2 regions of the Halanaerobium sp. genome follow, and region 2 is predicted to be linked to the other one. Evidence: riboswitches for the same ligand, from Rfam matches in the RefSeq annotation. Region 2 holds a riboswitch; the other holds the start of a gene.

Region 1 (6,874 bases), on a different contig from region 2:
CTTCTATTTCTGCTGCGGCTTTAACTATTCTTTCGTCATCACCTTCAGCAAAAACAATTTTCTTTAAATCAGAAGCTGCTCTCTCCTTGAAATTTTTAAGTACATCCATCTTAAATATCCTCCCCCGTGGTTTTAAAATATGTAATTTGTTCTTTATATATTTATTTGCTATTATATATATAATACTGTGTTAAAGTATCAAATCCTTCTTTATAGAAAGAAGTTCGAAAAGTAAAACTTTTATTATACAGTAGTACTTAATTAATTAAATCAAATTTAAATAATGAGGTGTTTTTATGGCATTAACTGCATTGATTACAGAATATAACCCTTTTCATAATGGTCATCAATATCATCTAAACCAGAGTAAAAAAATAACAAAAAATGATGAGCTGCTTGTAATTATGAGTGGGAATTTTACTCAGCGTGGAGATGCAGCTCTTTTAGATAAATGGGCTCGAACACGGCAGGCCCTAAAATGTGGTGCTGATCTTGTTCTAGAACTCCCTTTAATTTATAATATTCGGAGTGCTGAATATTTTGCTCATTACTCGGTTTTAAGTTTAGAAAAAACTAAGCTGGTAGATTCAATTGTCTTCGGCAGTGAAGCCGGCAATATTGAGATCCTTACTGCTGCTGCAGACGCATTTGCAAATGAAAGCTCTGAATTTAAAGCTGAACTGCAGAGATATTTGAAAACTGGTATTGATTTTCCAACCGCAAGGCGCCAAGCCCTCCTTGCCTGCATTCAGTATTATCCAAAGCTGCAGAAATTTAACAAAAATCATATCGAAAAAGTATTGAAAGCTCCCAATAACATCCTGGGCATAGAATATCTAAAGTCATTAATTAAGTTAGATTCAGATATCAAGCCATATACTATTAAAAGAACCGGTACAGACTACCACAGCCAAAATATAAATAAAAACTATGCCAGCGCTTCCCTGATCAGAAATATTATTAATTCTAAAGCCCGGGCTGAGGCAGTGACTGATGTCAGAAGTTTAATGCCAGCTGAGTCCTGGAAAATTTTAAAAGATGAAATCAAACAGGGACGTTATGTTACAAAGAAGGCTGAAGAAAAGCTTTTCAACAAAGTAGTTGATCAGTTAAGACGCCTTCAGGCTGATGATTTAAGAAAATATAAGGGTATTAAAAACGGACTGGAAAATAGAATAATTGAGAAAGCAGCGGCTGCTTTTAATACTGACTCATTTCTGGAATCATTAAAATCAAAAAATCTAACAGAAAGCAGACTTAAAAGAAAACTGCTGCAACTTTATTTTGAGCTTGACGCTGAAAAAATAAAGCTGGTAGAGGAAAATGCTCCTCACTATCTAAGAGTGCTGGGAATCCGAAGAGGTAAAGAACATTTACTTTCTCAGCTTAAAGAAAAATCTGGGCTTGAAATAATAATCAATCCAGCTGCAGAATTAAATTCTGTTGATTTAAAGACCAGCAGTCCACTTGAGCTTTCATTGAGTTATGATCTTCTGGCCTCAGATCTTTATTCACTGCTTTATCAGAATTCAACACACAGCCAGGCCAACAGAGATTTTTATCAAAAATTAATAAAAATCTAAATAAGATTTAGATTTTAAGGTCTTTTTCAAGATATTCAATAATATCATCAATATTAGTAACTTTTAACAGCTCTAAATTACCAGCATATTCAGAAGCTTTTTTATAATTTTCTTCTGGTACAATAAATAGATCAACACCGGCTTCTTTAGCTGCCATTATCTTATATTCAACACCATCTATTCGGCCAATTTCTCCGTTAAGACTGATTGTTCCAGTCCCAGCTATTCTTTTGCCTCCAGTAATATCTGATGGTATTAATTGGTTGTAGATTTCCATGCTAAACATACTACCTGCTGAAGGACCAATAATATTTTTTGTGTCAAAGCTAACTTCGCGTGGAATATTATAATCCAATCCTTTAGACCTTATTAAAACTCCAATAGAAGGATTTCCTTCATTGCCTTCAAGTTCAACTGTTTTTAGATTGAAGTTTATTTTTTTATTGTCCCTCAAAACTGTAATTTCAACTGCATCTCCAATCTCCCGGTTTTTAATTATATTAACTGCATCAGCAGCCATTTCTACCTTTTTACCATCCACAGCTATAATTAAATCCCCGGATTTTAATTTATTATAGGCACTTCCATCTTCCATAACCTCTACGACTTCTGCACCTTCTCCTGAAACCTCAACCTCATAACCAGCCTGTCTAAAGGCAACCGCCTGAGCCTGAAGTTTGCTTTCCTCCATCAGCTCAGCCATTAATTCTATATATTCATTCATTTCCATGTTTTCCGGCAGCTGTTCAGAAATAGCAGTTAACTCTTTATCTTCTGGCTCAAAAACACTAATATAAAAATAATCCCAGGCCATAGCTCTTCTGGTACTGACTGCAGTCAGTAAAAACTCTCCTTCATTTTCATAACCATCCTTCACCTCAATCATTGGCGAAAGTTCAGCCGCAATACCGGGCTCCATAACCTGATAGGGCAGTGGTATAAAATGACTAATAACAAACAAGATAAATATTATTCCTATTAAACGAGAATAAAAATTTTTTAACCTTTTGTTTCTCATAAAGATCTTCCTTTTTGATTAATTTATTGGTATTCAGCAGCAAAAAAGCTGCTGAAACAGAAACTTTTAGACCACTCTCAAAAAAAGTCAACATATCTATTATATATTATAAACCCTGTTCAATGCAAAATTTTTTCCAGATTTCTTGACATAAATTACAGGCTGGGTTATAATTTTATATGAAATTGAATATTGAGAAATGATTAGCTATTGCTAATCATAATAAATACCTCATCTAATTGATGAGGTAGAGGAGCAGAAAAAATCAGTAATTCTAAACTCAAGCTTGAATCCAGTTTATATTTAGAATGAAAGGGTTTTCTGCCGAAGTGGGGTTTTTAGGATTCAAAAATCCCGCTGGGGCTGTACATAAAATGTACAGAACTGTCATAGTATTATACTATGTTGTGCTATCTCAGAATAAGGATGAGGCGATTTTTGCTATTAACCCGGCATATCGCCGGGTATTTTTTATGCCCTAAAACTTTTATTCAATTTTTAGAAAACAAAAACTAGGAGGCTTTATTTATGGAAAGTTATGGTATTATTTCTCTGCTGCCGCCACTGCTGGCTATCATTTTAGCCTGGTGGAGCAAACAGGTTGTTCTGTCTTTATTTTTAGGAGTTTTTGCAGGTGCACTGATTACAAATGGATATAATCCAATCTTTGCTTTTATGCATACTCTGGATGATTATATTTTAGCTTCACTTGCTGATTCCTGGAATGCCGGTATTATTTTGTTTTTACTGGCAATGGGAGGTATGATCGGGATAATTAATAAATCAGGCGGGATTATTGCTATCGGTGAATATGTTGCCGAAAAGGCAAATTCTGTACTTAAAACTCAACTTGCAGCCTGGTTTATGGGAGTTCTGATCTTTTTTGATGATTACGCAAATACCTTAATTGTTGGAAACACAATGCGCCCAATAACTGATAAAATGAAAATTTCAAGAGAAAAATTGGCTTTTATAGTTGATTTAACTGCTGCCGCAGTTTCAAGTATTGTGCCAATTTCAACCTGGATTGCTTTTGAAGTTGGAGTAATTAGAGATGGCTTTGATTCTCTCGGGCTGGAAATGAATGCTTATGGAACCTTTGTGCAAACTATACCTTATCGTTTTTACAGTATTTTTGCACTTGGTTTTGCTTTAATAATTATCTTTACTGCCAAAGATTTTGGACCGATGTTAAAGGCAGAAAAAAGAGCACGCTCAACTGGGGAAACTTTGAGACCGGGATCTACTCCGATGGTTTCTCAGGAAATGGAAGAAATTGAACAACCAGAAGGAAAAAGTTTTACCTTTAGCAATTCATTTTTACCTATTATTGGAGTTATTCTAATCACTCTAATTGGCCTCTGGTATAATGGCGGTGGTTTGAAAGCTGGAACTTCAGTTAGAGATGCTTTTGGTAATGCTGATGCAAGTATTGTTCTTCTCTGGGCAGCCATTACAGGTAGTTTTATCGCAGGAATTCTTTCTTTTTCTAAGGGGATTCTCAATATCAGCGAAACTGTTGACGGCTGGATTGATGGAGCAAAATCAATGTTTATTGCCTGTTTAATCCTTGTTTTAGCCTGGTCTATCGGTAGTATTACCGAAGATTTAGGAACTGCAAATTACTTAGTAGGTATTTTAGAAGGAAACATTATTCCAGAAATTGTTCCGATGGTGATTTTTGCTTTTTCTGCATTTATTGCCTTTACAATTGGAAGTTCCTGGGGAACTGTAGCTATTGTAATGCCGCTTGCTATTCCTCTTGCAAACTCAATTGGAATACCAATGCTGCCTACAATTGCTGCTGTCTTAACAGCAAGTGTAATGGGAGACCACTGTTCACCAATTTCTGATACAACTATCATGTCTTCTACAGCCTCTGCTGTTGATCATATGGATCATGTCAGCACTCAGATGCCTTATGCTTTAACAGTTGGACTGGTAGCTGCTTTATTCGGCTTTTTACCAGCTGGCTTTGGACTGTCATCTGTTTACCTATTACCTTTAGGACTTATCGTTCTTTACCTGATTGTTAGTTTCTTTGGTAAAAAAGCAGAAGAAGTCATTTAACTTAATTATCTAAAATCAAATAGATAGATAAAACTGCAGAAGACCGCTCTTAAAAAAGAGCGGTCTTTAATAATTTAAATATTTATTTATCACTATATATTTTTTCAAGCTCAACTTCCGGCATTGGTGGATTAAAATAATATCCCTGAATAATATCATTATTAAGCTGATTAAGAGATTCTAATTCAATTTCTTTTTCTACACCTTCAGCTATAGTCTTTAATTTTAAAAGATGAGCAATATTAATTATTGATTCCACAATATTTCTGCCATCATCACTTAAGGTCATATTCCGGATAAATGAAATATCGATTTTAAGATAATCAATCGGAAATTTCTGCAGATAACTAAATGACGAATATCCCGTCCCAAAATCATCAATGGAAATAGAAAATCCCTTTTCCTTCATTTTGTTCATTACTTTTAAGCTGTGATTAACATCATCCATGGCACTAGATTCTGTAATTTCAAAATTAATTAAGTTGTTATCTATACCAGCAGTTTCTATAATCTGGTAAATACTCTGCAGATGGTTACTATCTTCAAGCTGTCTGGCGGACAGATTAATAGAAATTGGAACAACTTTAAAACCGGAATTCAGCCAGTTTTTTATACTTTTAACTACTTTATTAATAACAATTAGACCTACTTTTTTAATTAGCTGAGAATTTTCTAAAACAGGAATAAACTCTGCCGGTGATATCAGACCTTTATCCGGACTCTGCCACCTAATCAGGGCTTCCATTCCATAAAGGTCTTTAGTTTTCCCTTTGTAGTAGGGCTGATAATAAATTACAAATTCATCATTTTTTATTGCCTGATCAAGCCTGGCCTCCATTTTAGTAAATTGTTTAATTTCCTGGTTCATCTCCCGGTCAAAAAAAGCGTAATCATTTTTCTTAATATTAATTAGAGCAATTTCGGCATTGGAAAGTAAGCTCTGTGAATTATTACAGTCATCAGGATAAACTGAAATACCAATTCGGGCATTCAGCATAAATGGTTCATTATTATAGATAATTGTATCAGAAAAGATTTCTAATAAATTCTCAGCTGTTTTGTAGATTTCATTTGCAGAATTGAGATCATCTACTATCATGGCAAAATTATCGCCACCCAGGTAAGAAAGATGATTATCAATATCTATTTTAACACATTTTGAATTATTGTCTGCCCTGGCATTGATTTCTTCTGCCACCAGATTAATTAAACTGTAATTGCTTTCTGAATCTGTATATATATCATTTAAATATTTGATGCGGTTAATATTGACTACTAAAACTGCAATTTTTTTATCAGAATTAATTTCAATTAGATTATCAATTTTACTTCTTACAGATTTTCGGTTTGGTAAGCCTGTTATAAGATCATAATTAGAAATATATTCAATTTTTCGCCGCAGTTTTTCGTTTTGAGTAATGTCTCTGCCGACAGATATATAATTAATAATCTTACTGTTGTGATCTTTTATCGGGGTTATAGTCTGTTCAGAATAGAAATATTCTCCATTCTTTTTTTGATTAATAATTACATCGTTAAAGACCTCACCAGACTTTATTGTCTGCCAGAGTTTTTTATAATATTTATTATTGTGCTTATCTGATTTAAAAAGAGATGGTTTTTTACCAATTACTTCATCCTTGCTGTAACCTGTTATCTCTTCAACAGTGGTGTTGGCATATTCAATAACTCCAGATTGATCTGTGATTACAACCCAGTTATCTGTTTTATTTATTGCCTTTACAAGTTTAAGCATTTTCATTTCCTGTTCTAAATCTTTACTTAAATTTTTGGCAATAGAAATAACCTCTTCGACACTTCCATCTTCTTTAATTACAGCGTTATTCCAGCTGCAGTTAATGATGGAGCCATCTTTTTTTATTCCTCGACTCATCAAATCTTGCGGAAGAGAATCCAGTTTATTATTTTTCCACTTCAGCCAGACACCCCTGTCTTCTGCCGCTATAATTGTAGAAATAAAATCTTTGTTTTCTATCTCTATTTTATTCCAACCAAATAACTCTTCTGCTGCCTGATTTAAATCAATGATATCTCCTTCACGATTCCAGGAAATAAATGCTAGAGGGGATTTTTGATAGATTAAATTGAGTCTTTTTTGAGTAAATTTTAATTTCTGGATTATAAATTCTTCATTTTCTATTTCTGACATACAGTTTTCCACCTTTTTAGCGCCAGTATTTTT
Region 2 (6,874 bases):
GATTACTGCTCCCATCATTAAAACACAGCCATCACCAATTTCAACCTGATCCCGGATATGTACCCCTGGCTCTATGCGGCAGTTGTACTGGCTGTAATCAGCTAACGGAATAGCAGAATTTAATCTGTCCATTTCAATTCTGGACTGAGTTAATTTATCGCCCAGCTTTTCTTTTAAAGATTCTGCTTCTTTCAGCTCACAAAAAACAACGCCGGAGCTGTCATCACCATAATATTCGTAGCTGCTTAAAACTTCTTTTAATCCTTCACCCTGGATATAAAACTTAATAGGTGTTTTTTTAGTTGAATTTGAAATATAGTCAATTAAATCGTAAGAATTCATTTTTTTGCCTCCACTTATATCTTTTTATTAAATTTATCATTTTGTCTTAAGATTGATCACTTAAAATTTGACTGAATGTATAAAAACCAGGATCAAGCTCTAAAATTGCCTCAGCACTCATTAAGACACCTCTGGTAAAAGCCTCTCTTGAGTAAGCTCTGTGCTTTAAAGTCAGCACCTCACCGGTACTGGCAAAGTCAACTTCGTGTTCCCCAAACTCTGATCCCAGTCTTTTAGAATGCATTTCTACCTCTCTATCCAGAAGATCTCCCAGCATAATTGCTGTTCCGGATGGTTTATCCTTTTTAAAACGGTGGTGAGTTTCGGAAATTTCAATATCCCAGTCCTGGTCCACATACTGATTTACCTTTTTGATCAGTTCAGATAAGATATTAATACCAATCGAAAAGTTAAAGCTCTGAATCACCGGTGCTTTTTCTGCCAGTTGATCCAACTTAGTAAAATCTTCTTCATCAAGTCCAGTTGTTCCTATAACCAGCGGCACCTCTTTTTCTTCAATCACTCTGACTGTATCAGAAAAGGCTTCTTTTAAAGAAAAATCGATAATCACTTCCGGCTTTTCTATTTCTTTTTCACCGTTTTCATCTTTCTGATAGACCAGCTCGTAACCGGCTTCAGAAAATAATTCTTCTATTGCCTGGCCCATCCGGCCTGAATATCCTATAATTCCATACTTCATACTATATCAAGCTCCTTCATTTCTGTTAAGATTAACTGCTGATGCTCTTTACTTAAATTAACTAAGGGACGTCGCAGATTATTATTGGAGAGCCCAAGCTGCTGCATCGCAAATTTAATTGGAATTGGATTAACATCAACAAATATTAAGCGCATTAGTTTTAAGTATTTATAATGTAGGTCTCTGGCTGCCTGATAATCCTCAGCTAAAATATGAGAAGTGATTTTTTTCATTACACCCGGCAGTAAATTAGAAAATACAGAGATAACTCCACTGCCTCCGGACATCATCAGCGGTAAAGCCTGGTCATCATTGCCGGAAAGAATTGTTTTATTGGCTCTGACCAGCTCAATCACATTTAAAATCTGGCTCATATCACCACTGGCTTCTTTGATGGCTGCAATATTATCTTCCATTTCGGACATTTTCTTAAAAGTTTCCGGCTCAATATTAACTCCGGTTCGGGAAGGAACATTATAGGCAATGATCGGCAGCTCAGTTTTTCTGGCCACATATGTGTAGTGGTCAATTAAACCCTGCTGGCTTGTTTTATTATAATAAGGGGTTACTATTAAGAGTCCATCAGCACCATTTTCTGCTGCCAGCTCATTCATTTCAACAACCTTAGAGGTATCATTGGTTCCAGTTCCAACAATTACCGGCACCTTACCATCAGCCTTGCTAACTGCCATTTCTGTTAGCAGTCTTCTTTCTTCTAAATGAACGGTAGGTGATTCCCCAGTTGTTCCCAGCACAACCAGAGCATCAACTTCATTTTCTAATTGATGGTCCAAAATCTTATCAAAAAGCTCGTAATCAACTTCACCGTTGTCCTTAAAAGGAGTAATTAACGCCGTACCTACACCTTTAAACATATTAATAGCCTCCTATTACAGTAGTTGTGTAATCTTCAAAAGTCTCATCCCGCCTGATCTGTTTAACCTCACCGTCAGTTGTGTATAAAAACTCTCCATTTCTGAGCATACCATTATAATTAAAACCCATTGCGTGTCCGTGAGCACCCGTATCGTGAATAACCAGTAGGTCACCCAGTTTACTTAGCGGCAGCCTGCGGTCAATTGCAAACTTATCATTATTTTCACAGAGGGAGCCGATTACATCATATTCTTCAAATTTATCTTCTCCTCTGGCTTCTGCATCAATATTTGTTAAATGGTGATAGCTTCTGTACATGGCAGGCCTCATTAAATCAGACATTGAAGCATCTACACCCAGGTAGTTTTTATAAGTTTCTTTTTCCTTGATCACCCTGGTTACTAAATAGCCTGACTCTCCGGTAATGTAGCGGCCTGATTCCATATAAATTTTAGGCTGCAGTCCATTTGACTTTAAAACTTTATCGTATGATTCATTAACTGCACCTGCAATCGCTTCGACATCAACCTCTGTCTCAGCCTGATAGGGTATTCCGATTCCTCCCCCAATATTAATGAAGTCAATTTCAACTTGATATTCTTCAATTATCTCTCTGGCAAAATTGAAAAGCATTTCTGTATATTCACCAAAAATCTGTGGGTCGTTTTCATTAGAAACTACCATAGTGTGCAGTCCAATTGAGTCGATTCCCTGCTCACTCAAAAAAGCCACCGCTTCTTTAATCTGTTCTGCAGTTGAACCAAATTTTGACTCTTTGGAATCACCCATTATTTCATTTTCAATTGAGCCGGGGTTTAGTCTAAAACAGATATTATCCGGTATTATCTTATTTTCAAAAAGCTCATAAATATCTGCAGCCCAGTCAATATTAATAATACAGCCGCGGTCAACTGCATATTGATAGGCATCCATGGTGGTCAGATTGGAAGTAAACATTATCTCCTCACCATTAAAGCCGGCAGCTTCTGCCAGTTTAATTTCCGGCACAGTTGCTGCATCAACTCCACAGCTATTTTCCTTCATCACCTTTAAAATATGAGGGTTGGGATTGGCCTTAATGGCAAAATACTCCTTAAAATCCACCCAGCTAAAGGCACTGATCAGTCTATTTAAACGGTCTACAATTGTCCTTTCGTCATAAATATGAAAAGGAGTTCCATATTCGTTAACTGTCTCTCTAATTTTTACTTCAGGTATAGTTATTGTTTTCATAAATCTACTCCATTTTTAAATTATTGTCTAAAATTATTTTATCACAATTTGCTGGCAAAAGAAAAATATCTATAGATAACAAAAACTCAGCGAAATCGCTGAGTTAAATACTAATTCAGAGAAATCACCTCTTCCATCTTTTGAGATAGCTCAACATTAAAAGTCTGGATAAACTCTTAATGACAGTTCTGTATATTTTTTATACAGACCCAGCAGACAGCCATTAAACCCTGGCTGAAAACTTCGGCAAATTAGCCTTTCTTCTGCAGCAGCGGTTTAAGCTTAAGCCGGCAGAATACTGATCAAAATTTGCGCCTCTACCTCACCAGAAGTGATGAGGCATTTTCCTATTGAAATTTATTATCTTTATAACTTTGTTTAAGTATATATAATTGAAGAAAAGTTGTCAAGAAATAACTGATAATTTTTCTCACTAAATTTCTAGCTTCAAGTAATAGCCTTTATAGCCTCTTATCTATTTCCGGAATAATCAAAATAAGAGCAGCAGCAACAAAGCTAGAAGTAAAACTGTAAAGTAGTAATAATAAAATTGGATTACCGGCAGCCACTGAAGCCAGCACATTTCTCAGCGCCGTCCCTAAAATTGTATCGGTTAGAGTTAAAGTAAAATAAAAACCGCCTCCAAAGCCGACAGCTAAGATCAAAAAACTAAAGAATTTACTGTAGTTTTGCCTTAAAATTCTTTTGATTAAAACAGCCATTACAGCATAGAAGAAAATAAAAAATAACTGCTGAAAAAAGAAAAGTAAGGCCATAATAAAGTTAAGTAGAACTAAAGTAGTATATTCTCTGAGACTAAACTTGGAATAATTTAGATATAAAATTGTAGGAACAGTAACTGCATTAAAGACATTGGTCGTTCCTTTAAAAAGAATAAAAGAAATAGTAATTAATGATAAACTGATTGCTGTATGGGTAAGTTCTCTTGTTTTCAAATTTTATCCTCCCAGGAAATATATTGCTCTTACTAATTGATTATATTAATCTAAAGCTCGACTGTCAAGTTAAAGCACTAAAGAAGTATCCTTGTATACACTCAAAACTTTGACTGTTTTAATTGATTTTAAGTGAAATTTATATTAAGATTAATTTGTGATAGTTTAATGATAAAAAATTTTTGAGGAGTGAGAAGCATGAGCAATTATACTGAGCGAATTTTAGAAATGGTAAAGAACAGAAATCCAGGTGAAGTTGAATTTCATCAGGCTGTTGAAGAAGTTTTAGAATCTTTAAATCCGGTTTTTGATAAACATCCTGAATACGAAGAAAATGGAATTTTAGAAAGAATTGTTGAGCCGGAAAGACAGATCATCTTCCGTGTTCCCTGGGTCGATGATAATGGAAAAACCCATGTCAATCGTGGTTTTAGAATTGAATTCAATTCAGCCCTGGGACCTTATAAAGGTGGACTAAGATTTCATCCTTCAGTGTATACAGGTATAGTAAAGTTTTTAGGTTTTGAACAGATCTTTAAAAATGCTCTAACCGGTCGCCCTATTGGTGGCGGTAAGGGTGGAAGTGATTTTGATCCTAAGGGTAAATCTGACCAGGAAGTTATGCGCTTCTGTCAGAGTTTCATGACTGAGCTGGCCCGCCATATTGGAGATAAAACTGATGTTCCGGCTGGAGACATTGGTGTTGGCGGCCGAGAAATTGGTTATCTCTTTGGACAGTACAAAAGAATTAAAAATAGATATGAGGCAGGAGTTTTAACTGGTAAAGGTTTAGACTGGGGTGGAAGTCTGGTCAGGACTGAAGCTACAGGTTATGGTTTAGTCTACATACTGGAAGAAATGCTTAAGGAAAATAAAATTTCTTTAAATGATAAAAAAGTTGTTATTTCCGGTTCCGGTAATGTTGCTATCTATGCTAATGAAAAAATAACTCAGCTGGGAGCTACAGTTGTAGCAATGAGTGATTCCTCCGGTTATTTATATGATGAAAACGGAATCGACCTTGATCTGGTTAAAGAAATCAAGGAAGTTGACCGCGGCAGAATTAAGGAATATTTAGAAGAATATCCTGATGCCGAATACTATGATAACTGCAGTGATATCTGGTCAGTTGACTGTGACATAGCTCTTCCCTGTGCAACTCAAAATGAAATGGACGCAGAGGGAGCCCAGAAATTAATTGATAATGGAGTAATTGCAATTGGTGAGGGTGCAAATATGCCTTTAACTCCAGAAGCTATTAAGCTGGTTAAAGATAATGATCTCTTCTATATTCCCGGTAAAGCTGCCAATGCTGGTGGTGTTGCAACTTCTGCTATCGAAATGACTCAAAACGCAATGTTCGATGAGTGGACATTTGATAAGGTTGATCAGGAGCTGCAGAAAATAATGGTTGGTATTTATAAAGATGCAAGTGCAGTTGCTAAAGAATACGGTATGGAAGGTGACCTGGTTGCAGGAGCTAATATTGCCGGTTTCCTAAAAGTTGCAAATGCAATGTTAGATCAGGGTGTAGTTTAAATGAAATAATTAATTAAAATTAGAAATAAATTGAAACACTAAAATCCCGCCTGGCAAATTAATGCTGAGCGGGATTTTTTTAGCTTAAATAATTTATGATTTTAATGATTTACTTTTAAAGCTGCTTTCAACTTTATCTTCCAGCTTGATTATGAATCTCTACCAAACATTCTATCAAGCACCATTGCGATAATCACAACTCCAAGACCAGCTTCAAATCCTAATCCAATGTTAACTGTATTTAAAGATCTTAAAACAGGTTTACCAAGCCCGCCGGCTCCAATCATTGCCGCGATTACAACCATTGATAAGGAAAGCATAATACACTGATTAATCCCCATCATAATCGAAGGCATTGCTCCCGGCAGTTCAATTTTAAATAAAATCTGCCACCAGTTTGCCCCAAAAGCATGACCTGCTTCTTCTAACTCTTCATCCACCTGTTTAATTCCTAAATAAGTCAATCTGATTGGAGGTGCAATTGCAAAAACAACTGTGGCAATTACTCCCGAAACATTTCCCAGGCCGAAGAACATCAGTGCCGGAATTAAATAAACAAAAGGAGGAATTGTCTGCATGAAGTCTAAAATTGGTCTGGTTATTAAGTCAATTATTTTATTGTGAGCTTTTAAAATCCCAATCGGAATACCAATTATAAGTGCAACTAAAACTGAGGTAATAATTGAGGCCAGTGTTATAACTAAAGGTTCCCACATTCCAATATTCAATACAAGTCCCAGTCCAAGACCCACAAAAACTGCCAGTCTTTTCCCCTTAAGCTTCCAGGCAGCAGCTGCAAAAATCGCTATCAAAACTAGAGGATGTGGATAGGATAAAACTGTTTCCACTGAACCAACAATTATCTCTATAATTGAAGAAAAACTATTTAAAGGTCCGCTGAAATTATTTATTAAAAAGTTAACCAAATTTTCTATCCAATTCCCGATTGGAATTTTGGTTGTAAAAAATTCTATAATAGTGTTAATAATAATCACATCCTTATTAAATTTTAACTGGCGGTATCATTTTGATACCACCAGCATTTATTATGATAAATTTTTCAGTCTAATATATTTTTAAAATAAAGCATCTATATTTTCTTAGTTATTTACTGCTAACTTTTTCTGCAATTACTTTTCTGGCCATTCTTCCATCAGTACTTTTGACTCCGAATACCCACTGATTTACAATATCTAAGTTATTTGCAATCCACTCTTCGGCAATTTTT

The links. A riboswitch is a leader RNA that binds a small molecule or an ion and turns the genes downstream of it on or off. The one in region 2 is predicted to bind lysine.
Region 1: linked by a shared signal. The riboswitch ahead of CI949_RS04175 (Na+/H+ antiporter NhaC family protein) and the one ahead of lysA (diaminopimelate decarboxylase) in region 2 are both predicted to bind lysine.

What each region holds. Positions count from the first base shown of each region.
Region 1 covers NZ_QBLR01000021.1:15,884-22,757, reverse strand. Annotated here, with positions in the region: gene pta (phosphate acetyltransferase) at 1-109, opposite strand, end outside; gene CI949_RS04185 (nucleotidyltransferase) at 297-1,583, shown strand; gene CI949_RS04180 (PDZ domain-containing protein) at 1,591-2,601, opposite strand; lysine riboswitch at 2,842-3,022, shown strand; gene CI949_RS04175 (Na+/H+ antiporter NhaC family protein) at 3,130-4,671, shown strand; gene CI949_RS04170 (EAL domain-containing protein) at 4,754-6,841, opposite strand; gene CI949_RS04165 (tRNA 2-thiocytidine biosynthesis TtcA family protein) at 6,858-6,874, opposite strand, start outside.
Region 2 covers NZ_QBLR01000048.1:9,510-16,383, forward strand. Annotated here, with positions in the region: gene dapD (2,3,4,5-tetrahydropyridine-2,6-dicarboxylate N-acetyltransferase) at 1-342, opposite strand, end outside; gene CI949_RS07240 (4-hydroxy-tetrahydrodipicolinate reductase) at 389-1,042, opposite strand; gene dapA (4-hydroxy-tetrahydrodipicolinate synthase) at 1,039-1,917, opposite strand; gene lysA (diaminopimelate decarboxylase) at 1,919-3,151, opposite strand; lysine riboswitch at 3,290-3,479, opposite strand; gene CI949_RS07255 (hypothetical protein) at 3,613-4,107, opposite strand; gene gdhA (NADP-specific glutamate dehydrogenase) at 4,306-5,646, shown strand; gene CI949_RS07265 (ABC transporter permease subunit) at 5,796-6,638, opposite strand; gene CI949_RS07270 (ABC transporter substrate-binding protein) at 6,751-6,874, opposite strand, start outside.